Regions from separate parts of the Halomonas sp. RT37 genome, predicted to be linked through region 1. Evidence: predicted binding sites of a transcription regulator. Region 1 holds the regulator's gene; the other holds the start of a gene.
What was found. The regulator PhoB, encoded in region 1, activates phosphate uptake and scavenging genes when phosphate is short. The targets are predictions, from matches to a motif close to TGTCATANNNNTGTCANA.
Positions count from the first base shown of each region.

Region 2: a site for PhoB is predicted at 10,931-10,948, ahead of NFG58_RS03695 (DUF6482 family protein). Genes of this name have one in related genera too.

Region 1 is NZ_CP098827.1:4,862,661-4,877,827, forward strand. It holds gene NFG58_RS21240 (chorismate lyase) at 98-736, shown strand; gene ubiA (4-hydroxybenzoate octaprenyltransferase) at 934-1,827, shown strand; gene phoB (phosphate regulon transcriptional regulator PhoB) at 1,942-2,631, shown strand; gene phoR (phosphate regulon sensor histidine kinase PhoR) at 2,692-4,020, shown strand; gene NFG58_RS21260 (YnfA family protein) at 4,052-4,387, opposite strand; gene cysZ (sulfate transporter CysZ) at 4,479-5,207, opposite strand; gene phoU (phosphate signaling complex protein PhoU) at 5,347-6,081, opposite strand; gene pstB (phosphate ABC transporter ATP-binding protein PstB) at 6,114-6,887, opposite strand; gene pstA (phosphate ABC transporter permease PstA) at 6,974-8,539, opposite strand; gene NFG58_RS21285 (ABC transporter permease subunit) at 8,536-9,678, opposite strand; gene NFG58_RS21290 (phosphate ABC transporter substrate-binding protein) at 9,829-10,731, opposite strand; gene NFG58_RS21295 (hypothetical protein) at 10,730-10,957, shown strand; gene NFG58_RS21300 (hotdog domain-containing protein) at 11,015-11,422, shown strand; gene NFG58_RS21305 (TRAP transporter substrate-binding protein) at 11,605-12,705, opposite strand; gene NFG58_RS21310 (aquaporin) at 12,896-13,111, opposite strand; gene uvrD (DNA helicase II) at 13,151-15,167, opposite strand, start outside.
Region 2 is NZ_CP098827.1:795,260-810,426, forward strand. It holds gene NFG58_RS03620 (SpoVR family protein) at 1-366, shown strand, start outside; gene NFG58_RS03625 (high-potential iron-sulfur protein) at 494-808, opposite strand; gene NFG58_RS03630 (Lrp/AsnC ligand binding domain-containing protein) at 1,155-1,430, shown strand; gene NFG58_RS03635 (DNA/RNA non-specific endonuclease) at 1,546-2,418, shown strand; tRNA gene NFG58_RS03640 (tRNA-Leu) at 2,619-2,705, opposite strand; tRNA gene NFG58_RS03645 (tRNA-Leu) at 2,771-2,857, opposite strand; tRNA gene NFG58_RS03650 (tRNA-Leu) at 2,923-3,009, opposite strand; gene rnr (ribonuclease R) at 3,273-5,720, shown strand; gene rlmB (23S rRNA (guanosine(2251)-2'-O)-methyltransferase RlmB) at 5,886-6,626, shown strand; gene rpsF (30S ribosomal protein S6) at 6,791-7,162, shown strand; gene rpsR (30S ribosomal protein S18) at 7,208-7,435, shown strand; gene NFG58_RS03675 (hypothetical protein) at 7,446-8,297, shown strand; gene rplI (50S ribosomal protein L9) at 8,314-8,760, shown strand; gene dnaB (replicative DNA helicase) at 8,970-10,358, shown strand; gene NFG58_RS03690 (hypothetical protein) at 10,437-10,730, shown strand; gene NFG58_RS03695 (DUF6482 family protein) at 11,127-11,429, shown strand; gene NFG58_RS03700 (DUF393 domain-containing protein) at 11,571-11,951, opposite strand; gene NFG58_RS03705 (cryptochrome/photolyase family protein) at 11,948-13,528, opposite strand; gene hemH (ferrochelatase) at 13,637-14,707, shown strand; gene NFG58_RS03715 (Na+/H+ antiporter subunit G) at 14,799-15,167, opposite strand, start outside.

The DNA of each region.
Region 1 (15,167 bases):
GGGCCACACCAGCGGGTGAGTGCTGGGCCACATGGTACACTATGCGCCGACCGACCGGAGCACCGCCCTCCGGTGACGACAGCCCTGCCGAGGCCGCATGACACAGCTTCCTTCCACATTCCGCTCCCTGGGGGAGCGCTCGGGGTCCGAACCGGGTAATCCCGCGCCAGCCACAGCCGCTTCGCCGAATGCCGACGCGGCCGATATCGTCGACCCCGGCTGGGTGTCGCTGGCCTCCGGTGGCATCGCGGTGCCCGCTGACTGGCACGCCTGGCTGGCCTCGCGGGACTCCCTGACAGAACGCCTGATCGAGGCGGCAGGCGCCGGGCACTTTCGCGTACGCCTGCTGGCGGAGGCCAAGGGCCTGCCGTGGCCTGACGAGGCCCACGTGCTGGGCCTGGCCAGCGACGAGCAGGCCTGGCTGCGCGAGGTCGCCCTGTGCGTGGACGAGGAGCCCTGGGTGGTGGCGCGCAGCGTGGCACCGATCGTCGAGCGTCACGACGCTCCCTTCGAAGGCCTCGGCGAGACCTCTCTCGGCAGCTGGCTGTTTCGCCAGCCCGATCTCGAGCGCAGCGCCATTCAGATCGGCCGTAACACCAGGCCGATCCACGGCTATACCGGACTGTGGCAACGCCGCTCGGTATTTCGTCACAGCGGCTGGGTGCTGCTGGTGCAGGAGAGCTTTATGCCGACCATGGGCCGAGCGTTGTCGCTGTCGGCCTCTGCCACCGGCTGACTAGCTGTCGCTCACCGGCTGTCACCCCGCCATCGCCCTTCCGTCGCCACCTTCGGAGCGAGCCGCCTGGCTGGTCATGGCCGTCGGCTCGCGCTAGGCTGCGCCAAGGCTTCTCGGCGATGTTTCTCCGAGGAGCGACTGTTGCCCGGCTTACGCCTCATTTTCGCCTGACCTGCGCCAGAGCATGAGAGAGACCGATGGATCGTTCGCTGCTGCGTCCCCCTGGATACCTGAACCGAATTCCCGACTTTCTGGCGCTGATGCGTCTGGACCGCCCCATCGGTACCTGGCTGTTGATGTGGCCGACCCTGTGGGCGCTTTGGGTGGCCTCCGAGGGCATTCCGGCCCGTGACACCCTGCTGATCTTCGTCGCCGGCGTCTACCTGATGCGGGCGGCGGGCTGCGTGGTCAACGACTACGCCGATCGCCACTTCGATGGCCACGTCAAACGCACCAAGAACCGACCGCTGGCCACCGGCCGCATCAGTGAGCGGGAGGCCAAGGTGCTGTTCGTGTACCTGCTGGGATCGGCCTTCGCGCTGGTCTGGCTGACCAACGGCTTTACCGTGTGGCTGTCGTTGATCGGAGCGGTGCTGGCCGCCAGCTATCCCTTCATGAAACGCTACACCCACTTCCCCCAGGTGGTGCTGGGCGCAGCCTTCTCCTGGGCCATTCCGATGGCCTTCGGCGCGGTGCTCGGCGAAGTCCCGATGGTCGCCTGGCTGCTGTTTACCGCCAACGTGCTGTGGACCGTGGCCTACGACACCGAATACGCCATGGTCGACCGCGACGACGACCTCAAGATCGGCATCAAGTCCACCGCGGTACTGTTCGGCCGCTGGGACACCCGTATCATTGCGCTGTTGCAGCTGGCTACCCTGGGGCTGCTGGCCTGGGCCGGCAGCCTGCTGGCGCTGGGCGGCTTCTTCTGGCTCGGCTGGCTGGCCATGGGCGCGACCTTTGTCCACCAGCAGCGGCTGATCAAGAGCCGTGACCGCGACCGTTGCTTCCAGGCCTTTCTCAACAACCACTGGTCGGGCCTATTGCTGTTCGCCGGACTCGGACTGAGCCTCTACCCCTCCCTCGGGTGAGGGAAATGCCCGTCTCGGTCGCTCGACAATGGATACAATGTCATCTAATTGTCACATTGACGTGGTGTCATTTGTCACCGTCGAGTGTAAGACCCTGACCAAGAGGCTCCCGGGATGACCGCCAAGACCGTACTGATCGTCGATGACGAAGCCCCGATCCGCGAAATGATCGCGGTGGCGCTGGAAATGGCCGACTACCGGGTGCTCGAGGCGGACAATGCTCAGGCCGCCCACGCCATCATCGTCGATGACCAGCCAGACCTGCTGCTGCTGGACTGGATGATGCCGGGCACCAGCGGCATCGAACTGGCCCGCCGGCTCAAGCGCGAGGAAACCACCGCAGAGCTGCCGATCATCCTGCTCACCGCCAAGGGTGAGGAGGACAACAAGATCCAGGGTCTCGAAGCCGGCGCCGACGACTACATCACCAAGCCATTCTCGCCGCGAGAACTGGTGGCCCGACTCAAGGCAGTGCTGCGACGCGCCACTCCGCGGGGCGTCGAGGACCCGGTGGAGGTAGAAGGCCTCAAGCTCGACCCGGTCAGCCATCGCGTCAGCGTCGACGGCAAGTCACTGGACATGGGCCCCACCGAATATCGCCTGCTGCAGTTCTTCATGACCCACCAGGAGCGCGCCTACACCCGTGGCCAGTTGCTCGATCAGGTCTGGGGTGGCAACGTCTACGTGGAAGAACGTACCGTCGACGTGCATATCCGCCGCCTGCGCAAGGCCCTGGGGGAACCCCATCAGCAACTGATCCAGACCGTACGCGGTACCGGTTATCGCTTTTCGGCCAAGGTCTGAGCGAGCCATCGACGCAACGCAGCACCAGGAGGGATGAGGTGAACGGAGCCGAGAACTGACGTGGGTCGTCTGTGGAGACGAGAAGTCTGGCGCCTGGCCGTGCTGGTGGGTCTCGGCGCCTTGCTGGGCTGGCCCTTCTCGCTGTCCAGCGTAGGCATCGGCCTGGGCCTGGCGCTTGGGCTCAGCTATCACCTGCGCAACCTGCACGCGATGCACGACTGGCTGACCCACCGCCCCCAGCAGGAACCTCCCACCGCCAGTGGCCTGTGGGGCGAGCTGTTCGATCGCCTCTATCGCTATCAAAAGGGCCAGCGGATCACCCAGCGCCGCCTGCGCTCGACCCTCCAGCGTATCCAGGAGTCATCCGAGGCAATGCGCGACAGCGTGGTGATGCTCGATCGCCACGGCGACCTGGAGTGGTGGAACAGCTCCGCCGAGCGCATGCTCGGCCTGAAGCCGGCGCTGGACCGCGGCCAGCACATCACCAACCTGCTGCGCGACCCGCGCTTCGTCGGCTACTTCAATGCCCGTGACTACCGCGAACCGCTGAGCCTGCCCTCCCCCATCGACGAGAACATGATCCTGCAGTTCCAGATCACCCTGTACGGTGACGATGAACGCCTGGTCATGGCCCGCGATATCACCCGTCTGCATCGCCTGGAACAGATGCGCCGCGACTTCGTCGCCAACGTCTCCCACGAGCTGCGCACGCCGTTGACCGTGCTCACCGGCTACCTGGAGACCTACAGCGACATGGCCGGCATGCTGCCGGAGCGCCTGGGCAAGGGGGTCGCCCAGATGCAGAGCCAGACGCGCCGCATGCAGAATCTGGTCAACGACCTGCTGCTGCTGTCACGACTCGAGAACGACCAGGGCGGCAGCGATCACGTTCGCCTCGACCCCACCACCCTGCTGCAGGCGGTCAAGCGCGACGCCGAGGCGTTGTCAGGCGGCCGCCAGCAGATCGAGGTCGTCGTCGAAGAATCGCGCAGCCTCACCGGCAGCGAGAAGGAGATGCACAGCGCGGTCTCCAACCTGGCCTTCAATGCGGTGCGCTACGCCGGTGACGGCGCCCATATCACGCTACGCTGGCGTGCCTACGGCGAAGGCGCCTGCCTCGAGGTGGAAGACGACGGCGAAGGCATCGATCCGAGGCACCTGCCACGCCTTACCGAACGCTTCTACCGGGTCGACAAGGGCCGCAGCACCGCCACCGGTGGTACCGGTCTGGGGCTTGCCATCGTCAAGCACGTGCTGCTGCGCCACGAGGCACGCCTGGATATCGACTCCCGGCTCGGCGAGGGCGCAACCTTCCGCTGCATCTTTCCCTCGAGCCGGCTGGCAGCGGCCGACCCGGTGGCGCTCGGCCGCGCAGGCGCTGTGCACTAGGCCCCGCCAGAACGAACCGAGCGTGCTCCCATCAGCTCCTGGGCCCCAGCAGGATGACCGCGGCACCCACCAGACACAGCGCGCCCCCGATCAGGTCCCAGCGATCCGGCAGGCGCTGCTCGACCCACCACAGCCAGCCCAGTGACGCCACGATGTAGACGCCCCCGTAAGCGGCAAAGGCACGCCCGGCGTAGTCGGCATCGATCTGACTGAGCAGCCAGGCGAAGGCCATCAGACTCGCCATCGCGGGCAGCAGCCACCATGCCGAGGCGTCATCTCGCCACCAGCGCCACACCGCAAAGCAGCCGGCGATCTCGGCCAGCGCCGCCGCGATATAGAGCAAAAGACTTGGCAACAGCGCCGTCATGGCCACTCCCTGCTATCCCCTTTTGACGCCGCACCATTATCGGCAGCACCGACAGTGCTGCTCAACGCCATACGTCCACAGGAAGTGCCTCTCAACGCCGAACCACCGGCAACTGCCGATAGTGCTGATCCCACATCAGCACCGCGCCGGCCACGGCCCCGGGGATCAGAAACAGGTTGGCCAGCGGGATCCAGGTGATCAAGGTCACCAGGCCACCGAAGCTGAGACTCGGCCACCAGCGCGCCGACAGGCGCTTGCGCATATCGGCGAAGCTGACCTTGTTGTTATCCATCGGGTAGTCGAGGTAGGTGATCGCCATGACCCAGGCGCTGAAGGCCGCCCACAACAGCGGCGCGATCAGGTTGATCACCGGAATCCAGCTCAGGATAAACAGCCCGATCATGCGCGGCAGGATGTAGGCCAGCTTCAACAGCTCCCTGCCCAGGGCGTCGAGACCGGTCTTGAGCCAGCCACGATCATCGATGGGCTCGCGGCCGGTCAGCTCGACCTCGGCCCGGGCCGCCAGGAAGCCGTAGAAGGGGGCGGCGATCAGGTGGGTAACCAGGGTAAAGCTGAAGAACACGATCAGCACGAGGCTGACCACAAACAACGGCCAGATCAGCCAGTCGAGCCATTCCAGCCAGCTCGGCACCATGGCCATCCAGCTATCGAGCCAGCCACCGAACTCACCGAGCACGTAGCTGAGCATGCCGGCGTAGACCAGCAGGTTGACCAGAATGGGAAGAAACACATAACGACGCAGGCCCTGGCTATAGACCAGGCGGGTTCCGCGGCGGACCGCCTCGAGGGCATTCAGCATGACATCGATCCTTGGCAGTGGCTGAAGATGACAGTGCCCCAACGACATCGGGCCATCGTCTCGACGATGGCCCGATGCTCAGAGTGCAGGCAACGACCCTGACGGGGCCGGCCTATTGACGCCGCTCAGGGCGTCGAGGTCAAGACGTGCTGCTGTCGTCGAGCAGTTCCTGGTTGAGGTCGTCAGGGGCGATGTGACGGATATCAAGGCCCTTGACCAGATAGATGACGTACTCGGCCAGGTTGTTGGCGTGATCGCCGACACGCTCCAGCGCGCGCAGGATCCACATGATGCCCAGTACCGGAGAGATCGAACGCGCATCCTCCATCATGAAGGTCATCAGCGAGCGCATGGCGCTCTGATACTCGCTGTCGACCCGCTCGTCTTCCTGCACCACCTGCATCGCCAGTTCGGTGTCGAAACGCGCGAAGGAGGTCAGGGCGTCACGCATCATGTGACGCACGTGCTCGCTGATATTGCGCACCTCGACGAAGCCGCGGGTGCCGTTGTTGCCGTCGACCAGTTCGATGGCGTTGCGCGCGATCTTGCTGGCCTCATCACCGATGCGCTCGAGATCCGACGCCGCACGAATCACCGCCAGTACCAGTCGCAGGTCCGAGGCCGCCGGCTGACGGCGTGCCAGCACGCGGGTGCACTCGTCGTCGATCTTGACCTGCATGTCATTGACCGCACGGTCGTTGTCGACCACACGAGAGGCCAGTGCAGAGTCGGCGTCGAGCAACGAACTGACGGCATCCTGCACCTGCTTTTCCACCAGGCCACCCATGGCCATCAGGTGGGTCTTGAGTTCCTCGAGCTCATGATTGAACTGCCTCGAGATGTGCTGGCTGTGGGTATCGCTGGTGATATCCATGAAGGTCTCCTGAAGAAGCATGGGACGGGACGCTAGCCCACCATGCGTCCAGTGATGTAGTTTTCGGTGCGCCTCAGGCGCGGATGCGTGAACAGGGTGTCGGTCGGGCCGTACTCCACCAGCTCACCGTTGTGCAAAAACGCCGTATAGTCCGACACCCGCGCCGCCTGCTGCATGTTGTGGGTCACCAGCACCAGGGTCAGGTGCGGCTTGAGTGTGCGAATCAGCTCCTCGATCTTCAGCGTCGAGATCGGATCCAGGGCCGAGGCCGGCTCATCGAGCAACAGCACCTCGGGTTCCACCGCCAGGGTCCGGGCAATGACCAGACGCTGCTGCTGGCCTCCCGAGAGCGACCAGGCCGACGCCCGTAGACGCCCCTTCACCTCCTCCCACAGCGCCGCCGACTTCAGCGCCCATTCGACCACGTCGTCGATGCGACGCTTGCTCAAGCCTCCCTGCAGGCGCAGGCCAAAGGCGACGTTGTCGTAGATCGACATGGGGAAGGGATTCGGTGCCTGAAACACCATGCCCACCCGACGCCTGAGCTCGGCCACCGCCACCCTGGGGTCATGGATATCGTGGCCATCCAGATGAATCTGACCCTGACGACTGACGTCCTCATTGAGGTCGTGCAGACGATTCAGGGCGCGCAACAGCGTCGACTTGCCGCAGCCGGACGGCCCGATAAAGGCCGTGACCCGATGGCGTGGAATGCGCAGGGTCAGATCCTTGAGCGCCGTCTTGCCGCCATAGGCCAGGGTCAAACCCTGGATATCCAGGCAGGTATCGGCCGCGGAAAACTCCATGACCGCCCCGCGTCGATTTCCCAGTCTTGCCTGGGCCAGCTGACGCTTGGGCAGCTCGCCATCGATGGACATTGCCTCTCCCTGCATCATCGGCGCACCGGGGCACCATGACGCTTACGCAAATAGTGACGCATGAATATTGCAGTCAGGTTAAGCACCAGAATCACCGTGACCAACAGTAGCGCTGTGGCATATACCAGCGGCATCGCCGCCTGGACATCGCTGGAGTGAAAGGCCGCGTCATAGATGTGATACCCCAGGTGCATGAACTTCCTTTCAAGGTGGAGGAAGGGGAACTCCCCGTCCAGCGGCACCTGTGGCGCCAGCTTGGCGACCCCGACCAGCATCAGCGGCGCTACCTCGCCGGCGGCCCGGGCCACCGCCAGGATCAGGCCGGTCAGCATCGCCGGCGTGGCCATCGGCAACACCACCCGGGTCAAGGTCTCGAAGCGCGTGGCCCCAAGCGCCAGAGCGCCTTCACGCTGGTGCAGCGGGATCCGCGAAAGACCTTCTTCGGTGGCCACGATCACCACCGGCAAGGTCAACAGCGCCAGGGTCAGCGAGGCCCACAGCAGCCCGCCGGTGCCGAAGGTCGGCGAGGGCAGCGTCGATTCGAAGAACCAGCGATCGATGCTGCCGCCGATGCCATAGACGAAGACCCCCAGGCCGAACACGCCGTAGACGATGGACGGCACCCCGGCCAGATTACGCACGCCGATCCGGACCAGTCGGGTCAATCGACCCTGGTGGGCGACCTCATTGAGATAGACCGCCGCCAGCACCCCAAAGGGCGTGACCAGAATCGACATCAACAGCACCATCAGGATGGTGCCGAAGATCGCCGGCCAGACGCCACCAGCGGTATTGGCGTCGCGTGGCCCCTGGGACAGAAACTGCCACAGCTCCCGCACCCAGTGGCCGAGTTTTTCATGCCAGGCCATGGCGTTGGGGCGCCAGGCCTCGAGTATCTCGGCAAGGGCTTGTTCCTGACGGCGCCCTTGACCATTCTCGAGCACCACCAGGTCACCCTGCATGCGCTGCTGAAGCTCACTGGCCCGGCGCTGCAGGTCGGCCAGACGCCGATCCTCCGAGCGGTGGCCATCCTGGTCTTCCATGCTGCGGATCAGCGGTAATATCTCGTCGTGGGTCAGACGCCGACGTTCGTCGCGCAGGGCATTGATCTCCTTCAGCCGGGACTCGAGCACCGTCCAGGCATCCGGACCGGTCAAGCGCTGATCACCCGACTGCAAGGCCACCAGACGCCCCAGGAAGGTGCCCCAGTGGCGCCGCTCCAGCACCACCAGATCCTCCGGCGTGGTGTCTTCGGTGATCTGGTCATTGGCGAGCCACCGCCAGATGCCACCGCCGTCATCACGATTGGCGGTCAGATAGCGCCGCTCCAGCCCCTGCCCGGAGGGTAGTTCGCGGGTCTCCAGGGGAACCCCTATCACCATCTCACCGCTCTTCAGGGTCAACTGGTGGACCGTCGCTGGCCAGAAATTGGCCAGGCCCTTGACGCTCAACAGCACCAGCAAGGCCCCCAGCATGATCAGCGACAGCGCCACCGAGGCCGCTGCCAACCAGGCCCAGGGGCCCTCTCGGGTGCGCCGCTTGCCGGGCATGCCCACCGCGGTGTGGCCGGGAATCTTCATGCGTCCCCCTTACGCCGGGTAAAACGACGCTTCAGGCGGGCGCGCACCACCTCGGCCAGGGTGTTGACCAGAAAGGTGAAGGCAAACAGGGCCAGCGCCGCCAGCAGCAACAGCCGATAGTGGCTGCCCCCGGGTGCGGCTTCCGGCAGTTCGATGGCGATGCTCGAGGCCAGCGACCTCAAGCCATCCAGCGGGCTCGCCGTCATCAGCGCGCTGTTGCCGCTGGCCATCAGCACGATCATGGTCTCGCCCACGGCGCGCCCGGCGCCGATCATGATCGCCGAAAAGACACCTGGCAGCGCCACCGGCAGCATCACCCGGGTGAGCGTCTGCCAGCGGGTCGCGCCCATGGCCTGGGCGCCTTCGGCCAACTCCCGAGGCACATCGCTCAGCGCATCCTCGGCAAGCGCGTAGATGCCGGGAATCACGGCAAAACCCATGGCCAGCCCGACGATCAAGGCGTTGCGTGCCTGCACGTCGAGCCCCCAGGACTCCTCGACCCACAGGCGCAGGTCGCCATCGAACCACCATCCTTCCCACATCGGCGCCACACTCATCGCCAGCCACACCAGCAGCAACAGACAGGGTATCAACCACAGGGCCGCCCAGCGTAACGTCAGGGCAGCCTTCAGCCGATCGGGCAACCACCGGTAGCCCAACGCCAGCAGCACCACCGCCGCGGGCAGCACCACCACAATCGACAGCGACTGCGCCAGGTGACGTTCGACCCAGGGCCCCAGCGCCAGACCCGCGATAAACCCCAGCACCACGCTGGGCATCGCCTCCATCAGCTCCAGCGTCGGCTTGAGCCGTGCGCGCAGGCCGGGAGACATGTACAGGCTGGAGTGCGCCGCAGCACCCAGGGCCAAGGGAATCGCCACCACCAACGCCCAGGCGGCCGCTTCCAGGGTGCCCCACAACAGCGGGGCCAGGCTCGCCTGGGGCACCGCGGCGTCATCCAGCCGATGGGGCAGCCAGCGATACTCGGGCTCGCCGCTCACGTCTGGCGATGACCACAGCGCCTCCAGCGGAAAGCTAGCGCCATCCGGCCAGAACAGCGGCAGCACTTCGACCAGCAGAAATACCGCAATGGCGACCACCGCCAACAGCACGCCAACCCCTCCGGCCGTGATCAGCATGGTCGCCAGGCGGTCACGTCGCTGTCTCGTCTGGTGCAGTGAGGTTATCGGAGAAGGGTCAGACATTGATCTTGGGCCATCGGTGTATAGCGAAAGATTACGACAACTTCATGACACCCAGATGACAACCCGGCCGGGGCCTGGCATCTCTCAAGGCCCGTCCCGTGGCAGTTCAGCCAGCCCCAGGGCATGTCGCTGAGCGGCCAGCACAGACGGCGGCAGCGCCACGAAACCCAGCTCCTTGACCACCCGTTGGCCCGAGGGTGACAGCACCATGTCGAGAAAGGCCCGTTCGACGTCGGGAAGCTCGCCCTCGGGTGGGCGATTGACGTAGATCAACAGGTCCCGTGACAACGGATAGCCGCCGCTTCGCAGCGATTGTCGGCGCGGAAGAATCCCGCCTTCGGCGTTGCCGATCGCTACCGCCTTGACGTCCGCATTCAAGTGATTCAGGCCGGCGTAACCGATGCCTGCGGGATCGTCACCCACGGCGGCCACCACGGCGGCAGAGCCCGCCGACACCATGACCGATACCTTGAATTCGCCGTCACACAGGGCGCGGCGACGAAACAATCCATGGGTGCCGGAGACCGCGTTGCGGCCATACAGGTGGATGGTGCCCCCCGGGCGCTCGAGCCCCAGCTGCTGCCAGCGCTCGATGCTCTCGCTGGCACCGCACGCGAGGGTGTCGGAAAAGATCGCATCGAGCTCTGCTCGAGACAGTCGAGACAAGGGGTTGTGGCGATTGACCACCACCACCAGGGCATCCTTGCCGACCACCACCGGCGTCGGCGCGTAGCCATGGCGCTCGAGAAAGGCCGCGGACTCGTCCTCCTGCATGGGTCTGGACATGGGGCCCAGCAGGGTGGTGCCGGCGATCAGGGCAGGCGGTGCACTGGCCGAACCGGCCACCTGAAGCTGCAGCCTGACCCCCGGTCGCTGTTCTTCGAACTGCTCGCCCCAACGTAGCATCAACTCCGCCATGGTATCCGAGCCTACCGCATCGAGAGAGCCGGCCACGTCATGGGCGGCAACCTTCGCCGACACCAGCATGGCGGAAAGCACCAGGCCCGAGACCAGCCTCGACGCCACTCTTGGCGCCACTCCCGGCGCCACTCTCGACACCGCTGCCGGCGCTTCGCTCGACACCGCTATCGACAGCGTTCTCGGCCCCCGGCTGGGAGCCAACAGCGTGCGCTTGAGCGCACCTATGCAACGCGACAACCTAGACATGCGCTCCCCTGGGCGTTTCATGACACCAACGGTAGAGAAAGACTGACCCGGGTGGGTACCATGACGACACAACAACATCCACGACCAGGCGCCGCCCACCATGATGACAGAACTCGATGACGTTCCCGTGCCAAAGGGACAGCTGACGCTCCAGCTGGCCGCGACACGACAGCATACCAATGCCCACGGCGATATCCCGGCAGGTTGGCTGGTGGGCCTGATGGATCAGGCCGCGGAATGGACCGCCAGCCGCGAGGCGATGGGACGTACCGCCACCGTCGCCATCGAAGGCATGGACTTTCTGTGCCCGGTGCGTGTCGGCTCGCTGGTCTGCGTCTACACCGAGGTGCGCGATATCGGCCACAGTTCCATCAAGATCGACGTGGAGGTCTGGATCCGGTCCCTCCAGGACGCCGAAGACGCCGACCTGCATAAGGTCACCGAGGCGCGCCATGTGATGGTGGCACTGGATGACAACGGGCGTATACGCGGCGTCCGATCCGATACCTGAGCGATACCTCAGCAAGAGCTGGGAACGCGACCGGCGAGAGAGAGGTGCGAGCTAGACCTGCAAGATAGCCCTTCAAGAGAGGCGCGCCCGTGGCGCGCCTGGTTTTCCGTCGCTAGCCTTCATCACCTCGCCAGGCCCGTCACCGCCGGGTCTGCGCCACCACTTTTGAGCCTTGCCTGGCGTCAGGACTCGCCTTGGCCAAGCACGCTATCGCGGGCCTTCAGGTAGGCGAACTCACCGACGTCAGAGAACTTGCGGACCTGGCGCTGGAAATTGCGATAGGACTCGTAGATCCGCGCCGACGCCTCGTCGTTGTCGACCTGCTTCTGCAGTACCTGCTGCGAGGAGTCATGCAGGGCCGCCAGTACTTCCTCCGGAAACGAGCGCAGCTTGACGCCATGCTCGTTGACCAGAGCGTCCAGGGCCTCGGCGTTGCGGAAGGCAAATTCGCTGATCATGGCCAGGTTGGAGGCCTTGGCGGCTTCGTTGACCACCGCCTTGAGGTCATCGGGCAGCGCATTCCAGGCATCCAGGTTGACCGTGCCTTCCAGCACCGCGCTGGGTTCATTCCAGGCCGAGGTGTAGTAGTAGTCCGCCACCTGATGCAGACCAAAGGCCAGATCATTGTAGGGCCCCACCCAGTCGGCGGCATCGAGCACGCCGGTCTGCAGGGAGGTGAAGATCTCGCTACCCGGAATGGTCAGGGTGGTCACGCCGATCCCGGCCATCGCCTCGCCGGCGAGCCCTGGCAGACGCAGCTTGAGGCCCTGCATATCCTCGAGCGAGTTGATTTCCTTCTTGAACCAGCCAGCCATCTGGGTGCCGGTGTTACCCACCGCGAAAGGCTTGAGGTTGTGGTCGGCGTAGAGCTCGTCCCACAGCTCCTGGCCGCCGCCGTAGTACAGCCAGGCGTTGGTCTCGGTGGTGGTCATGCCGAAGGGCACGGCGGTAAAGAACTGAGAAGCCGCGACCTTTCCCCGCCAGTAGTAGGAAGCGGAGTGGCCCATCTCGGCGGTTCCCTGGGACACGGCGTCAAAGACCTCCATCGGCGGTACCATCTCGCCGGCACCATGGACCCTGACCTTCATGCGTCCGCCGGACATCCGCTCGATACGCGCTGCCAGATCGTTGGCTCCGGTGCCGAGGGCCGGAAAGTTCTTGGGCCAGGACGTCACCATGTTCCAGGTGATGGTTTCCTGTGCGCTGGCGGTATTGACGAAGGGGGCGGCGGCCACGCCGGCGGCGCCGAGGCCGGCTGTCCTGAGGAAGGAACGACGTTCCATGGGGCGAGCTCCTGAAGCTTGTAGTGTCGACGCCGGGAGCGCAGAGAGCCGCGCTGAAGCGCCATTCCCCGCGCTCGGCGTGGTGTCCGCCAAGCAGTATGCGGCAAAGCGAAATTCGCCTGCAAGCCACCACCATGCAGGTCGGCCCGGCGATGGCCGGGCCGGTTTCCTGCGTCTTGCTCAAGTCACCTCAGGTCGCCTGCTCGCCCACCGGTCGAGCGCTTCCGATCAGGCGGTAGACAAGCGCACCCAGCACACCACCGATCAGCGGCGCCACCCAGAATAACCACAGCTGCGCCAGCGCCCAGTCACCCACGAACACCGCCACCGCCGTGCTGCGCGCCGGATTGACCGAGGTGTTGGTCACCGGGATGCTGATCAGATGGATCAGTGTCAGCAGGCCCATGGCGGTCACCGGCGCCTTGATGACTAGACTGAGACCCCGCTACAGTGCCTCCAGCTTGGCGAAGCCCAGCACCAGCCACTTGTCGCCGTGGCCTTCGAAGCTGACCTGGACACGGGCCCGCTCGCCCTCTCCTTCGGCGTTGAGGATGACCCCCTCACCGAATACCGGATGGCGCACCCGCTGGCCCAGCGACAAGGCAGGTAGATCGCCGCTCGCCTCCACGGTCGTCTGGGCGAAGCGCGACGGCGCTGGCCGGGCGCTGACCGGACGCGATACCTGGCCACGCAGACGCACCTCCTCGAGCAGCGACTCCGGCAGCTCACGCAGAAAGCGTGACGGGCGCTGAAAGGTCTCCTTGCCATGCATGCGCCGGATCTCGGCGTGGGTGAGGTAGAGCTTCTGCATGGCGCGCGTGACCCCGACGTAGCAGAGCCTGCGCTCCTCCTCCAGGCGCCCGGGTTCTTCCAGCGACATGCGGTGGGGAAACAGGCCTTCCTCGACCCCGGCCACGAACACGATGGGAAATTCGAGTCCCTTGGCCGAGTGCAGCGTCATCAACTGGACGCTGTCCTCGAATTCGTCGGCCTCGTGCTCGCCGGCGTTGAGGGCAGCTTCGGCCAGAAAGGCTTCCAGCGCGGCCATGCCCTCCCCCGCTTCGACGTTGTCCAGCGTCTCACCCTGGGTGAAGGCACGGGCGGCGTTGATCAGCTCTTCCAGGTTCTCGACCCGGGCCTGCCCCTTTTCACCCTTCTCGCTCAGATGATGGTCGATCAGTCCACTGCGCTGATTCACGTGGGCGATGATCTCGTGAAGCGCCATCCCCGAGGTGTCGTTGTCGAGGCCTTCGATCAAATTGGCAAAGGCACCCACGGCGTTGGCCGCACGCCCCTTGAGCGAGCCTTCGGCCAGGGTGTCGTGGATCGCCTGCCACAGCGACACTTCGGTACGACGGGCACGATCGCGCAGTCCCTCCACGGTGCGGGTACCGATACCGCGGGCAGGGACATTGATCACCCGCTCCAGCGAGGCATCGTCGTCGCGGTTGAGCAGCAGCCGCAGGTAGGCCAGGGCGTTCTTGATCTCGAGGCGCTCGTAGAAGCGCTGGCCCCCGTAGATGCGGTAGGGCATGCCCTGGCGGATCAGGGTCTCCTCGATGACGCGGGACTGGGCGTTGGAGCGATAGAGGATGGCCACCTCCTGGCGCTTGAACCCCTCGTCGACCTTTTCCTTGATGGTGTCGACGATGAAGCGCGCCTCCTCCATGTCGTTGAAACCGGCGTAGACCGAAATCGGTTCGCCACGACTGCCGGCGGTCCACAGCTCCTTGCCCATGCGATCCGAGTTCTGCTTGATCAGGGCGTTGGCGGCGTCGAGGATGGCGCTGGTGGAGCGATAGTTCTGCTCCAGGCGCACCGTTTTGGTGTCGCTGAACTCCTGCTCGAAGCGACGAATGTTCTCCACCCGTGCCCCGCGCCAGCCGTAGATCGACTGGTCGTCATCGCCGACTACCGTCATCGGCGTGCGCTGTCCGGTCAACAGCTTCAGCCAGGCATACTGCAGGGTGTTGGTATCCTGGAACTCGTCGACCAGTACGTGGGCGAAGCGCTCCTGATAGTGGGCCAGCAGAGCAGGATTGTCGCGCAACAGCTCGAGGCTCCTGAGCAGCAGCTCGCCAAAGTCGACCAGGCCGCCACGTTCGCAGGTCAGCTGGTAGACGTCATACAGCGCCACCATCTGCTCCACGTAGGCGTCACCGTTGATCCGGACCTGGTGAGGACGCAATCCCTCCTCTTTGCAGCCGCTGATAAACGACTGCACCTGACGGGGCGGAAAACGCTCGTCGTCGATCTTGTTGTCCTTCAACAGGCGCTTGATCAGACGTAGCTGATCATCGGAGTCGATGATCTGGAAGTGCTGGGGCAGACGAGCGTCCTGCCAATGGGTACGCAGCAGGCGGTGGGCGATGGAGTGAAAGGTACCCACCCAGACGTGGCGCAGCGAGATCCCCAGCAACGCCTCCAGGCGAGTGCGCATTTCCCTGGCGGCCTTGTTGGTG
Region 2 (15,167 bases), 860 kb from region 1:
CCCAAGGTGATCCGCGATCTGAAGCTGTTCCAGATCGTCGACGATGACCAGGAGGAGACCCTGGAGGTCGGCGCCATCCATGATGAGCGAGGCTACCGGCGGGTGCGCGAGGCGCTGTCCACGCAGTATGCGCTGTCGCTGCGTGAGCCCAATATTCAGGTCTATGAGGCGGATATCCGTGGTGATCGTTCGCTGACGCTGCGCCACGTGCAGGATCAGCGGCGACCGCTGGCACGCAGTGTCTATCCGGTGATCCGTCATCTGCATCAACTGTGGGGCTTTCCGGTCAAGCTGGAGTCCTGGGACGGCGATGAGGTGGTGCGTCGCTATCAGTGGCCGCTGCCGGACAGCGAAGAAGGCGCTTGAGACTCGGCAAGAGCGGCAAACGACAACACCCCGGGCCATCGGCCCGGGGTGTTGTCGTTCTGGTGTGGCTCAGGGGCGCGCTCTTTTCAGCCTACCCCTGGTGAATCCGACGCTGGTCAGCCAGACGTCAGGGCTTGGCGGTCCAGGACTGGCACCACCCGCCCGGCTCCACGCTGTTCTGCGGGAACAGCTGGCAGCCTTCGGTCTCGGCGTTGAAGAACATGCAGTTGGCGCAGGTCTCTCCCTCTTCGTAGGCGGCGTTGCCACTGGCGTCGCTGGCGTTCTCGACGTAGCCGAGCGCCTTGGCCTGGGCGTTGTCGGTATCCAGGCGCGGCAGGCTCTGGGCCAGGGCGGTGCGGGACAGTACGCCAGCGCCCAGAGGCAGGGCGGCGATGCCCAGCAGACTGTGGCGCAGGAAGTCACGGCGGCTGTGCTTGGCCATGGTGGGGCTCCTCGTTGTGGCTCGATCGATGGTGATCGAAGTCGATAGTCGAACGGTCTTGGTTGGGCCCGTTTCTGCTGGACCGATGTTATCGAGTGTGCCCGGTGAGCCTGGGCGACCTCGTGCGCTCTAGGCGGCGCTGAACATTCAGATTAGCTAAGCCTTTGAGTCTTGGCGAATCCTCGCTACTCCGCTGCGGCAATCCGCCACGCAGGTGGTGCCTGTCGGGTGGTGCTGCCCGTGCCGCGCCGGCGCTGATATACTGCGCCGCGAGCACACCACATCTTGCCGTCTGTGCCGTGGGCTTGGTTGGCCTGGCGAAGACGGACATCGAAGGAGGGCGACCATGCAGAATGCAGTGATCCTGATCAATGCCGAAAAGGGCCAGGTCAAGGCGGTGGCGGAGCGCCTCGCCGAGGTCGACGGCATCAGCGAGGTGTACTCCACCTGCGGTCGCTACGACCTGGTGGCGATCGCGCGCACCCGTGATTTCGAGAGCCTGGCCGAACTCGTCACCGGGCGCCTGAACGCGGTGGAAGGGATCGCCGACACCGAGACCCTCAACGCCATGCAGGTGCACTCCCGTCACGACCTGGAGACCATGTTCTCGCTGGGGTGGTAGCAAGATCGCGTCGGCGGCCCGGTGACTGCGCCGGGCCGGCGCAACGCCGCTCGTTCGACGCGCCGGCGACCAGCACCTCTTCGCCATCTCGTGACTCTTTGCATCAAGGAAGCGTGTGGACCTTTCACTCGATCGCCTGATACCCCGCCCCCGAAACCTCCTTGTCTCGCTGGTGCTGGTCGCCGCGGGTGCCTTTCTGTGGCACAGCACAGAGCAGGGCTACCGTGATCGCATGAGCTGGATGGGGGTAACCGAGTGGGCCGAGCCCGGCGTCTTGTCCTTCACCCGCGTCATGCGTAACGATGGCTATCTGCTGGGATGGTCGGATGTCCGCGTCGGTGCGCTGTGGGTCAGCTATGAGCTACGCCAGAGCGGGGATCGGCAGATCGGGCCGCGACCCGGTTTCCGCCAGGACTGGCGCACGCTGTGGCCTGTCAGCACCTCTAGCTACTCGGGCAGTGGTTACGACCGTGGCCACCTGGCCCCGAACTACGCCATGGCCAAGGTGTGGGGAGAGGACGCCCAGGACGACAGCTTTCTGATGAGCAACATGATGCCGCAGAAGCCCGCGCTCAATCGGCAGCTGTGGCAGCGCCTGGAGGAGGTGGTGATGGACCACTTTCTGCCGCGCTTCGGCCGGCTGCAGGTGATCACCGGCCCGATCTACGCCGAGACACGAATCACCGATCTCGAGATCGATCGTCTACTCGATCGCGTCGGCTTCGTCGAGGTGCCGGTGGCGTTCTACAAGATCGTGGTGGTGCCGGGCGATACGCCGCTGGCGGTGGCATTTATCATGCCCCAGGACGTGCGTGGCGACGAGTCGCTCAAGCAGTTTCTGGTCAGCATCGACGAGGTAGAAGCAAGCACCGGGCTGAATTTCCTGCCGCGGCTGCCGGCGAGTCAGGAATCTGACTGGGAGTCGGTCGCGGGTGTCGGCGACTGGGCGTTGTCCCAGGTGGCGGAGTTGCCCTCGCGATTTGATTAGGGGGCGAAGTCGCGGGTAGCGCAATACCGTCGGGTCGCCTGTTGCTGTTCTGCTGCGTCAGGAGGGGGCGCAGAGGGATAGGGCAAGAGGAAGGTGAGGTAGAGGGATATCTGGGATCGGTGCAGATTTCAGACACAAAAAAACCGCGACGAGGCGCGGGTTCTTGTCGATCCAATGCGGATCCGTTGTCTGCATGACGATGGTGCCCAGGAGAGGACTTGAACCTCCACGTCCATAAGGACACTAGCACCTGAAGCTAGCGCGTCTACCAATTCCGCCACCTGGGCATGTCATGCGATTCTCTTGTCAATCTTGCATCAGTCTGTCGTGTTCGTCGACCCTGACGAGTCGATGGTGCCCAGGAGAGGACTTGAACCTCCACGTCCATAAGGACACTAGCACCTGAAGCTAGCGCGTCTACCAATTCCGCCACCTGGGCGAACACGTGCTGCTTGACTGACAAAGAGCGTGACGACTTGCATCGTCGTGATCCCGAAGGATCGTTGGTGCCCAGAAGAGGACTTGAACCTCCACGTCCATAAGGACACTAGCACCTGAAGCTAGCGCGTCTACCAATTCCGCCATCTGGGCAAGTGGCGCGTATGTTACCGAATCATCTGGATAATGCAAGCGTCTCGATGAGGATTCGCGCGATTTTTTTTGCCGTTGTGACCATTGCCTGAATGGGTCCTCGGCGGGCGGCCGGTCTATCCACGGGCGCTTATGGTTGGGTCAAGGCCGCGCCAGCGCTATACTGCGCGCATGTTACGACAAATTTTCGACAAGACCGCACGCTCGCGCCCGGGAGTCGGCGCTCACCTGCCGTCCTCGACCCTGCCAAGGATGCCTTTCGCATGACCCATTGGACGCTCGACGCCGACGAACACGCTCTCCGCGAAGCCCACAAGTACGACAACCCCGCCCCGTCCCGCGAATACCTGCTCAAGCGGCTCGAGGAAATCGGGGCGCCGGTGACCCATGAGGCCATGAGTGATCAGCTGGGTCTCGATGACGAGGACCTGCGCGAGGCGGTGCGTCGCCGCCTGTCCGCCATGGAGCGGGACGGCCAGGTGCTGCGCAACCGTCGCAACGCCTATGCGCTGATCGACAAGCTCGATCTGATCAAGGGCAAGGTGCTGGGGCATCGGGACGGTTTCGGCTTTCTATTGCGCGACGACGGCAAGAAGCCTGATCTGGTGATCCCCCCGCGACAGATGCGCCGGGTGTTTCACGGTGACCACGTGCTGGTGCGCATCAGCGGACGCGATCGCAGGGGCCGTGACGAGGCCACGGTGGTGGACGTCATCGCGCGCAACACCCAGACCATCGTCGGTGTGTATCGCGAGAATACTCCCGAGTTCGGGGTACTGATCCCCGAAAACAATCGGATCACCCAGGAGGTGATCATCCCGCACAGCGCCTGTGGTGGCGCCCAGGACGGCCAGGTCATCTCGGCACGCATCGTCAAGCAGCCCGAGACCCGGGTGCAGCCGGTGGGCGAGGTCATCGAGGTGCTGGGAGAGCGTATGGATCCCGGTATGGAGATCGACATCGCGCTGAGAAGCTACGAGATCCCGTCCGAGTTTCCGCCGGATGTCACCGACCAGATCGCCAGCATGTCCGCCGAGGTCGCCGAGGAGGACAAGCACCACCGCATTGACCTGCGTGACAAGCCGCTGGTCACCATCGATGACGAGACCGCCAAGGACTTCGACGACGCGGTGTGTGCCTACAAGACGCGTTCGGGCAGCTGGAAGCTTCTGGTGGCCATCGCCGACGTGTCGCACTACGTGCGTCCCGGCAGCCCGCTCGATCAGGAGGCCATCGCCCGCGGCAACTCGGTGTACTTCCCGGGGCAGGTGGTGCCGATGCTGCCGGAGCTGCTGTCCAATGGATTGTGCTCGCTGAACCCGGACGTCGATCGTCTGGCGCTGGTGTGCGAGCTCAACATCTCCAAGACCGGGGCCATCAGCCGTTATCGCTTCTACGAGGCGGTTTTCCGTTCCCATGCCCGGCTGACCTACAACAAGGTGGCGGCGATCCTTCAGGACGAGGGGGAGGAAGGCGAGGCCCTGCGCCAGGAGTACAAGTCGCTGGTGCCGTCGCTGAAGAACCTGCACAGCCTGTATCAGTTGCTGCGAGAAGCGCGTACCGAACGGGGTGCCATCGACTTCGAGACCACCGAGACCGCCATCGTCTTCAACGACGAGCGCAAGATCGAGAAGATCGTGCCGCGCTCGCGCAACGACGCCCACAAGATCATCGAGGAGTGCATGCTGGCGGCTAACGTTGCCACCGCGCGCTTCCTCGACAAGCACGACCTGCCGGCGCTGTACCGTATCCACGAGCGTCCGTCGCCGGAACGCCTGGACAAGCTGCGGCTGTTCCTCAACGAGATCGGCATGTCACTCGGCGGTGGTGATGAACCGACGCCCCAGGACTACCGTGACCTGGCCGAGGCGATCAAGGGGCGCGACGATGCCGACATCATTCAGACGGTGATGCTGCGCTCGATGAGTCAGGCGGTGTATTCGCCCCACAACGAGGGCCACTTTGGCCTGGCCTACCCGGCCTACGCCCACTTTACCTCGCCGATTCGTCGCTATCCCGATCTGCTGGTGCACCGTGCCATTCGTTCGGTGATCCGCGGACCGCGCCAGACCAACACCGTGCTGCGCGCCGAGGGAGCGCCGGTGGAGCCGCCGACCAAGTGGTGTCCCTATACCTTCGAGCAGATGCTCGAACTTGGCGAGCACTGCTCGATGACCGAGCGTCGTGCCGACGACGCCACCCGTGACGTCGAGGGCTGGCTCAAGTGCGAGTTCATGTCCGACAAGCTCGGCGAGGTCTACGACGGTACCATCGCCTCGGTCACCCAGTTCGGTATCTTCGTGCGCCTCGACGCGTTCTATGTCGAGGGACTGGTCCACGTCACCTCCTTGCCGTCGGACTACTACCACTACGAGCCCGAGAAGCATCGTCTCAAGGGCGAGCGTACCGGCACCAGCTATCGTCTGGGCGATGGGGTCACCGTTCAGGTGGCTCGGGTCGACCTCGACGAGCGCAAGATCGACTTCGAGATGGCCGACGACAAGCCGCGCCCTCGTCGGGCACCGCGCAAGCGTCGCGACGCAGGCGCCCAGAGTCAGGGCAAAGGCCAGGGCAAGGGGCGCGGCGGCAGGACGGCCCAGGGCGACACCAAGCGCCGTGCCGACGGCCCTTCCGGGGTCGGCGAACAGGATGCCCCGAAGAAGAAGGGCGGACGTCGGCGCCGCGGTCCGCGGCGTGGCAACAAGGGATGAACACCCGCGTGAAGATTGACCAGGAGGCCGCCCGTGGCCAAGCATGATTCCAGACGCCGTCGCCACGGCCAGAGCCAGTCCCAGACGCATGACCAGGCGCGTACTCAGGCGCGTGGCAAGGGACGTGGTCAGCATGGTCCTGCAGTGCCGAACGGCCTCGACAGTGTGTTCGGCGTCCACGCCGTCCGGGCGCTGCTGGAGCGTGGCGAATCACCCAAGGAACTGTGGGTGCAGGAGGGCGACGCCGGGCGTCGTCTCAGTGAGCTGGTCGATACCGCGCGCAGTCGCGGCGCCAGGCTCAGGAGCGTGCTCCGTGAAGAGCTCGACGGCCTTTCCCAGGGTGCCTCCCATCAGGGTATCGTGGCGTTCTGTCCGCCACTGGCGCCGGAGGGCGAGGAGTCCCTGTGGCACAAGCTCAAGGCCTGGCCGCTGGAGACGCCGCCGCTGCTGCTGATCCTCGATGGTGTCACCGACGTTCACAACTTCGGCGCCTGTCTACGCAGTGCCGATGCCGCCGGGGTGCACGGCGTGATCGTGCCCAAGGACAAGTCGGCACCGCTCAACGCCACCGTGCGCAAGGTGGCCTGCGGTGCCGCCGAGAGCGTGCCGGTGTATCAGGTGACCAACCTGGCCCGCGCCATGGCGCGACTGAAGGAAGAAGGGGTGTGGATCACCGGTACCGCCGGCGAGGCCGACGCCAGCGTCTTCGCTGCCGACTTCACCGGGCCCATGGCGCTGGTGATGGGGGCCGAGGGCAAGGGCATGCGTCGGTTGACCCGGGAGGCCTGCGACAACCTGGTCAAGCTGCCCATGGCGGGCACCGTCTCGAGTCTCAATGTGTCGGTGGCCACCGGCGTCTGTCTGTTCGAGGTGGTACGCCAGCGCGAACTCAAGGCCCGCGGGTGACGGTGTCGCTCCAGCATCGGCTTGCAACCCTGATCACAACTCCGTAGAATCTGGGCGCCCGTGCGTTCTGCGCGGGACAGGCTAATTGTTATTCACTCCTTGCTTCCCCCGGCGCCGAGACTACTCAGGCCCCTGCGGAAGCTGCCAAACCGAAAGGAGAATCCATGCGTCACTACGAGATCGTCTTCATGGTCCACCCGGACCAGAGTGAGCAGGTTCCGGCCATGGTCGAGCGCTACACCAGCATCGTCACCGAGAACGCCGGTACTGTTCACCGTCTCGAGGATTGGGGCCGCCGTCACCTGGCCTACCCGATCAACAAGATCCACAAGGCTCACTACGTGCTGATGAACGTCGAGTGCAGCGGCGAGACCCTCGAGGAAATCGAGAACATCTTCCGTTTCAACGACGCCATCATTCGCAGCCTGGTGGTGCGCTGCAAGGAAGCCATCACCGAAGCGTCTCCGATGATGAAGCCGGTGGAAGAGAAGCGTGCCCGTCGCGAAGAAAAGCCGCGCACCGCTGAATCCGCCTGAGCCGCGCATCACTAGCTCTGCAACGCACGTATAAGGAGTCTTTCCATGGCACGCTTTTTCCGTCGCCGCAAGTTTTGCCGTTTCACCGCTGAAGGCGTGAAGCAGATCGACTACAAGGATCTGGACACGCTCAAGGCCTACATCACCGAGACCGGCAAGATCGTTCCCAGCCGCATCACCGGTACCAAGGCCCGTTACCAGCGCCAGCTGTCCACCGCGATCAAGCGCGCACGCTACCTGGCCCTGCTGCCTTACACCGACAGCCACCAGTAAGTCGTCGCCGATGCTGCCCGTCGCCCGATGGTCGATGAAAGGCATGCCCCAGGCGACTCTGGTCGCGCTGGTGGCGTCTGCGGTGCCCTGGCTGTTCTGGTTCGGGGCGGCGATTGCCGCTCTGGTGACCTTGCGCAAGGGCATGGCACCGGCGATGCCGGTGATCGCCGCTGCGGCGGTGCCGGCAGGCTGGTGGTGGACCCAGGGAGATCCGATCCCTCTGGCGACCACCCTGCTGGCGCTGTTGATGGCCATCGTGCTGCGCTCCCGCATGCGCTGGGGCGAGGCGCTGATCCTGGGGTCGCTGGCCGGCGCTGCGATGATCCAGTTGGGGGTGTTCCTGCCCAAGGCAGACACCGCCCTGATGCTGGAGCAGCTGCGCCAGAGTTCCTCCGAGGTGGCGGCCATGCTCGACGAGCTGGCTGCCCAGGGGCTCGACGCCAGTCGGCTGGCCGAGCTGGTCATCAGCGGTGTCACCGGTCTGGTGGTGATGCTCGCTGCGGTGGCCTGTCTGGCCCTGGCACGCAGCTGGCAGGCGGGGCTCTACAACCCGGGAGGTTTCCGGGAAGAGTTCCACGCCCTGCGGCTCACCCCGAGGGAGCTGATCCTGTTGGTGGTGCTGGTGATCGCCGGCACCCTGCTGGGTCTCCCCGGGATCGGCATGCTGGCCTGGATTCCGCTGCTGATGGCCGGCATCGGCCTGACACATGGTGTAGTTGGACGTAAGGGAATGAACGGGTTGTGGCTGGTCGCGTTCTATCTGCTGCTGATCACCACCTGGCCCATGATTCTCATCGTGCTGGTTGTGGCCCTGATCGATACCTTCGCGGACTTCCGCGGGCGTCTGGGTCACAACAACTGACATAGAGGTTTACGAGATGGAAGTCATTCTGCTCGACAACATTGGCAAGCTGGGCGGTCTCGGTGACAAGGTCACCGTCAAGCCTGGTTACGGCCGCAACTACCTGGTGCCCTACGGTCTCGCCGTGCCGGCCACCAAGGACAACATCGCTGCCTTTGAAGCCCAGCGTGCCGAGCTCGAAGCTCAGGCCGCCGAGCGCAAGGCCGAAGCCGAAGCTCGCGCCGAGCAGCTCAACGACATCGAGCTGTCTCTGGTCGCCAAGTCTGGCGACGAAGGCAAGCTGTTCGGTTCCATCGGTCCGCGTGACCTGGCCGAGGCGATCTCCAGCGCCGGTATCGACGTCGCCAAGAGCGAAGTCCGCATGCCGGAAGGCCCGATCCGCCAGACCGGCGAATACGACATCGTGCTGCACCTGCATGCCGACGTCGACGCCACCGTGCGCGTGGTGGTGGTGGCCGAGTAAGGTCGTCTCCCACGGCAGTGGCAAGGGCGCGGGAGTCACATCCCGCGCCCTTTTTTGTGGCTCGCGATCGCCCGCACGGGTGATCGTGCGACGGACCCGGCTTCGGGTAGACTAAGGCTTGTCTGGAGAGTGGCTGCGCTCGTCGACTTTTCGGACACAGCCTGGATCCAGTGGCATGGCGCCGTGAACAACAGCGAAGAGACAAGCGCATGAGTGACGTCCAGACCATCGATCGTGAAGCCGCGGCGCTGAAGGTTCCGCCGCACTCGGTGGAGGCCGAGCAGTCGGTGCTGGGTGGCCTGATGCTCGACAATCAGGCCTGGGACAATATCGCCGACCGGCTGGTGGCCGACGACTTCTATCGCTACGAGCATCGCCTGGTGTTCAACGCCATGGTGGCGCTGGCCGAGTCGAGCCGTCCGCTGGACGTGGTGACCCTGTCCGAGGCCCTGGAGGGGCGCGACCAGCTCGACACCGTGGGCGGGCTCGCCTACCTGGCGGAGCTGGCCCGCAACACTCCCTCGGCCAGCAATATCCGCGCCTACGGCGACATCGTGCGCGAACGCGCCACCCTGAGAAAGCTGATCCAGGCGGCCAACCAGATCGCCGACGGCGCCTTCAGCCCCAATGGGCGTCCTGCCGATGAGCTGGTCAACGAGGCCGAGCGGCTGGTGTTCCAGATCAGCGAGGATCGCCCCAAGGCCGGCGGCCCCATCGGCATGAGCGAACTGCTGACCAAGGCCGTCGATCGCATCGACGAGCTGTTCAACATGAAAGGCGAGATGACCGGCCTGTCGACCGGCTTTCGCGATCTCGATGACATGACCTCCGGGCTGCAGCCCTCCGACCTGGTGATCGTCGCCGGCCGCCCGTCCATGGGCAAGACCACCTTCGCCATGAACCTGGTGGAGCACGCGGTGGTGTCCAGCGACAAGCCGGTGATGGTGTTCTCCATGGAGATGCCGGCGGACTCGATCATGCTGCGCATGCTGTCGTCACTCGGGCGTATCGACCAGACCCGAGTGCGCTCCGGTCAGCTCGAGGACGAGGACTGGCCGAGGTTGACCTCGGCGGTCAACCTGCTCAAGGACAAGCAACTGTTCATCGATGACACCGCTGCGCTGTCGCCCAACGAGATGCGCTCACGGGTGCGTCGCGTGGTGCGCGAGCATGGCAACCTGGCGATGATCATGATCGACTACCTGCAGTTGATGCAGGTGCCGGGGTTCGGTGACAACCGTACCGGCGAGATTTCGGAGATCTCGCGCTCGCTCAAGGGGCTTGCCAAGGAGTTCGGCTGCCCGGTGATTGCGCTGTCGCAGCTCAACCGCTCGCTGGAGCAGCGCCCCAACAAGCGTCCGGTGATGTCGGACCTGCGTGAATCCGGGGCCATCGAGCAGGACGCCGACCTGATCGGTTTCGTCTATCGTGATGAGGTCTACAACCCGGATAATCCCGACAACAAGGGGCTCGCCGAATTCATCATCGGCAAGCAACGTAATGGTCCCATCGGGACGGTGCACATGGCCTTTATCGGCAAGTACACCCGCTTCGAGGATCTGGCGCCGGACAGCTACGGTGATACCTTCGGCGAATAAACGTGCTTGAGCCTGACCGACGGGCTCGTATAATGCCGCCCCTTGCGATTTCGACAGACACAGTGAAGGAGACCTGACATGGCAGGCGGATTTCGACGCGGCAATCGCCGTCGCGCGCCCAAGCTGGAAGCCCGTGGCGAATTGACCTCGGTGGAACGGGAAGGCCCGTTCAAGGAATGGCTCGGCATGCCCGATCTGTATCGCTATCACCTGGTAGTGGACGGCGTGGACTACAGCTACCAGACAGAAGACTCCGAGCTGCCGGTGCAGATCGGCGACAAGGTGGTGTTTCGCTACAAGGAGACCAAGGCCGGCAATTGGGTCGACCGCAACTCCCTCGGCAAGGCCATCGATCCCTCCGACTACCAGTAGTCTCACCGCCGGATCCGTCGCCCGCGAGCATTCGTGTCGCGGGCCTTCGTTTTCCCTCCTTCAAGCTCTCCACTTCCTCCCGCAAAGGCGCTGCCTGCCGCTGAAGACCCCCTTTTCTCCGCCGCGATCATGGAGGTCGTTTAACCCGCTGTGCGCGCGAAACGGCCAATATGTATCCAGATCAGAGAAATTCTTCACACCGTCACGGGAATGTCACCCGAAGGGCCCAGGCTGTGCCATGATCAGAGAGTCACATGCGCGGCACAGGGAAATGAAACGAGCGTCATGGTCTGCCGAAATATCATCGGCACGCTCGTCGCCGTAGTGTCGTCACATAAGGAGGGCGGGGGCCACAGGACCCCCGTCGCGACAGGATGAAAAGAGGCGAAAGATACGATGGAAATTAATGATCTCAAGGCCTTTGTCGGCCGCCACGACAACTTCGAGATTCGCGTGATCGGCCATGCCGGCAGCCGTTTTTACCAGGTCGAACTGGAAGACGTGGAAGGTGCCCGCAAGATGCTCTGCCGCCGCGGCAAGCCGGTGTTGTTCCGCTCGCTGGACGACGTCTACCTGGAGCTCAAGCGTGCCGGTATCCACCGCGCCTACCTGGTCCAGCACGTGGCCCACGACGAGGTGATCGGTCGCGAGGCCCACTATGCCGAACCGCTGGCCTCACGTATGCCCCTGGTGTTTTGAGTGACATCGTTCCACACCACCCTGGTGCTGGAACCCTCTCGACGGCAGTCTCGCCGTCTCTGCCTTGCCACTGATGTACCCACGTTCACCGAACAAGTCCCTGGCGCAAGCTGCCAGGGCCCTTGGCGGTGTCGACCTGCCTTATCGCTTCCTTTGAGTCCCTGTTAGCCAGGGGCGCAGTCGGGCGAAGCCCAGATAGCCGATGTCCAGCAGTCCACGCAAACCGGGTACGCTGCTTAGCTGCACCCAACGGCGATGACCCAGCGTCGCGTACAATGCGCGAGTGGCATCCATGCCGATGAACCAGCGACCTGTGGCGTCGCGCAGGTGCAGCTTGCCCAGCATGTCATCGAAGCGCTGGCCCCAGGCCTCGGCGCAAAAATCGTCGTCGCGGATATCGATAAAGTGGATCAGCCGGCTGCGCGGATGCCGCCTCAGCCAGGCGATCTCCTTGCGGCATAGTGGGCACTGACCATCATGAAACAGCGCAAGCGGTGTGGCGAGTGTCTCGAACCGATTCATGGATTCGCTCCCTGAGGTCGATAGCCGTCGCGGTGGGGACCCTGACCGTAGCTCGGTTCGCATGCCAGGTTGTCGAGAAAGGACGTGGCCTGGCGGCGCATGGCGCTGCGCTTGTCATCGCTCATGCGGCGCAGCGAGCCATAGATCAGCTTCATGCGAGGATTGCTCGCCAGGGTGTCGGCGTGACGTTCGAGAAAGTCCCAGTAGAGGCTGTTGAAGGGACAGGCGTCTTCGCCCAGGGTCTTTTTCACGTCATAGCGACAGTGGCGGCAATGGTCAGACATCCGATCGATGTACTTGCCTGACGCACAGTAGGGCTTCGAGCCCATCAGTCCACCGTCGGCGTGCAACACCATGCCAAGCGTATTGGGCAATTCGACCCATTCGCAGGCGTCGGCGTAGACCGCCAGGTACCAGTCGCACAGGGCCTCGGGGCTGACGTCGCACAGCAGAGCAAAGTTGCCGGTCACCATCAGACGCTGGATATGGTGCGCGTAGGCGTTGTCCCGGGTCATGCCAATCGCGCGGGATAGACAGCGCATGTCGGTGTCACCGCTCCAGTAGAAGTGGGGTAGACCCCTGCGGGCCTGCAAGGCGTTATAGCTCTTGTAGTCCGGCATACGGGTCCAGTAGATGCCCCTGACGTACTCTCGCCAGCCGAGGATCTGGCGGATAAAACCTTCCACCGCATTGATCGGTGCATGCCCCTCGAGATAAGCGGTTTCGGCGGCCTCGCAGACTTCTCTCGGGCTGAGCAGGCCAAGGTTCATGGGAGCGGACAGGCGCGAGTGGAAGAGAAAGGGATCGCTGTCGCTGATGGCGTCCTGGACGTCACCGAAGCTCGGCAGCAGGTGATCGATGAAGTGTCTGAGATCGACCAGCGCCTGGCGTCGGGTGACCGGCCAGTGGAAGCCATCCAGACGACCGAAGTGTTCATCGAAGTGTTCCTCCACCAGTGTCAGCACCTCACGGGTCATGTCGTCGACGGTGTGGCGGGGAGGCTTGGGCAGCGTGTAGTGCTGGGGCAGGGGTCGTCGGTTGTCCTTGTCGAAGTTCCACTGGCCGCCCATGGGTTCATCGCCCTCCATCAGCAGGCCGGTGCGGCGACGCATCAGTCGATAGAAGCCCTCCATGCGAGGCTGCCGGCGATGGGACAACCAGTCGCCGAATTCACCAGGCGTGCAGTAGAAGCGGTCGTCCTCGACCCATTGCCAGGGTATCCCGCCCTGGCGGCGCTCCATGGCATCCAGCAGCCGCCATTCGCCGGGCCTTGTGGTGACAATCCGCGAACAGTCGTAGGCTTGCGCGAGGCGTTCCGCCTCCGCCAGCAGGCCATGGGCGTTGTCCGGATCATCGAGGGCGCTGTAGTGGACACGATAGCCCTTGTCGCGAAGAGTGGCAGCGAAGTGGCGCATGGCCGACAGCATCATGGCGATCTTCTGAGGGTGATGCGGCACGTAGCGGCCTTCCTCGGCGACCTCGCACAGCGCGACGACGTCGTTGTCGCCAGCGGTCTGCAAGAGTCCTAGGTCCAGGCTCAACTGGTCGCCGGTGATCAGGATCAAGGATCTGGACATGGATTCACCAAAAATTGTACAAATCCTCTTCATAGTAACACTTCATTCGAGCCTGATACCCACCGGTGATAGGCTTTGTGCATTCGCTACCAAGAGGAAGTCACCTTCATGGATCAGTCCGTTCCCCCCTCAGTGGTGGAGGCCCATCGCCCGGAGCAGGCGCCGGTCGACCACCCCGCCGTCGCACGTGAAAAGATCGGCGTGCTGGTCGCCAACCTGGGTACGCCGGACGATACCGACTACTGGTCCATGCGCCGCTATCTCAGCGAATTTCTGTCGGACCAGCGAGTGGTCGACTATCCGCGATGGCTCTGGCAGCCACTGCTGCAGTTGATCATCCTGAGTCGCCGGCCATTTGCTTCCGGGGCGGCCTATCGCAGCATCTGGAACACCGACAAGGACGAGAGTCCATTGCTGACCATCACCAGAAGCCAGAGCGAGAAGCTGTCGACGCGGCTGCGCGCTGAGCTGGGGGACTCGATCGAGGTCAGCTTCGGCATGCGCTACGGCAATCCTTCCACCGACAAGGCGCTCAAGGAGCTGGAGGAGAAGGGATGTCGGCGTATCCTGTTCTTCCCGCTGTATCCCCAGTACGGCTCGCCCACCACCGCCACCGCCTGCGATCAGTTCTTCCGTCAGCTGATGAAGCGCAAGTGGCAGCCATCGGTGCGAACGGTGCCGGCCTACTTCGACGAGCCGGGCTACATCGAGGCCCTGGCCGCCTCGGTCAGCGAACGCCTGGAGAACGAGACGCACCAGCCTTCGGTGGTGGTGGCGTCCTATCACGGCGTACCCAAGCGCTTTCTGGAGGAAGGCGACCCCTACTACTGTCAGTGCAGGAAGACCACTCGGCTGCTGCGCGAACGGCTGGGGCACGCCGAGGACGAAGTGGTCACCGCCTTCCAGTCCAAGTTCGGGCCTGAAGAATGGGTGGGCCCCGCCACCGTCGACAAGGTGGCGGAGCTGGCGCGTCAGGGACACAAGAGTATCGCCGTACTGTCCCCCGCCTTCAGCGCCGACTGCGTGGAGACCCTGGAAGAGATCGAGGAAGAGATCCGCGACGCCTTCATGGAGGCCGGCGGCGAGCACTTCATCTACATTCCGTGTCTCAACGATCGCGACGACCATATCGCGGTGCTGGCCGATATCGTCAAGCGCGAACTGGGCGGCTGGATCTGATCGCTCGGCCTTTCGCGCCACGATAGCCAGACACAGAACGGGCAGCCCATGGGCTGCCCGTTTCGTATCCAGCTTGCATGAAGCTAGGCTTTTAGTCTCGGTCGGGGTGGGGCACCGGCTTATCCCCAACCTCTTCCTCACGGAATTCGAGCGGCTTGCCGCGGGTCTTGTCCAGATACTTGAGGCGCTGGTGCAGGCCAGTCTTGGCCAGCATGTGGGCGCTTACCGGGGCGGTGATGAACAGGAACAGGGTGATCAGCATCTCCTGTAGGTGGGTGCCTTCCTGGGTGGCGCTGAAGTACACCATGGAGCCGGACAGGATGCAGCCCATGCCCAGGGTGGTGGCCTTGGTCGGGCCGTGCAGGCGCATGTAGAAGTCCCGCAGGTGGGCCATGCCCAGCGAGCCGATGAAGGCAAACAGCCCGCCGGCGATCAGCAGCACCGAGATCAGCCCCTCGAG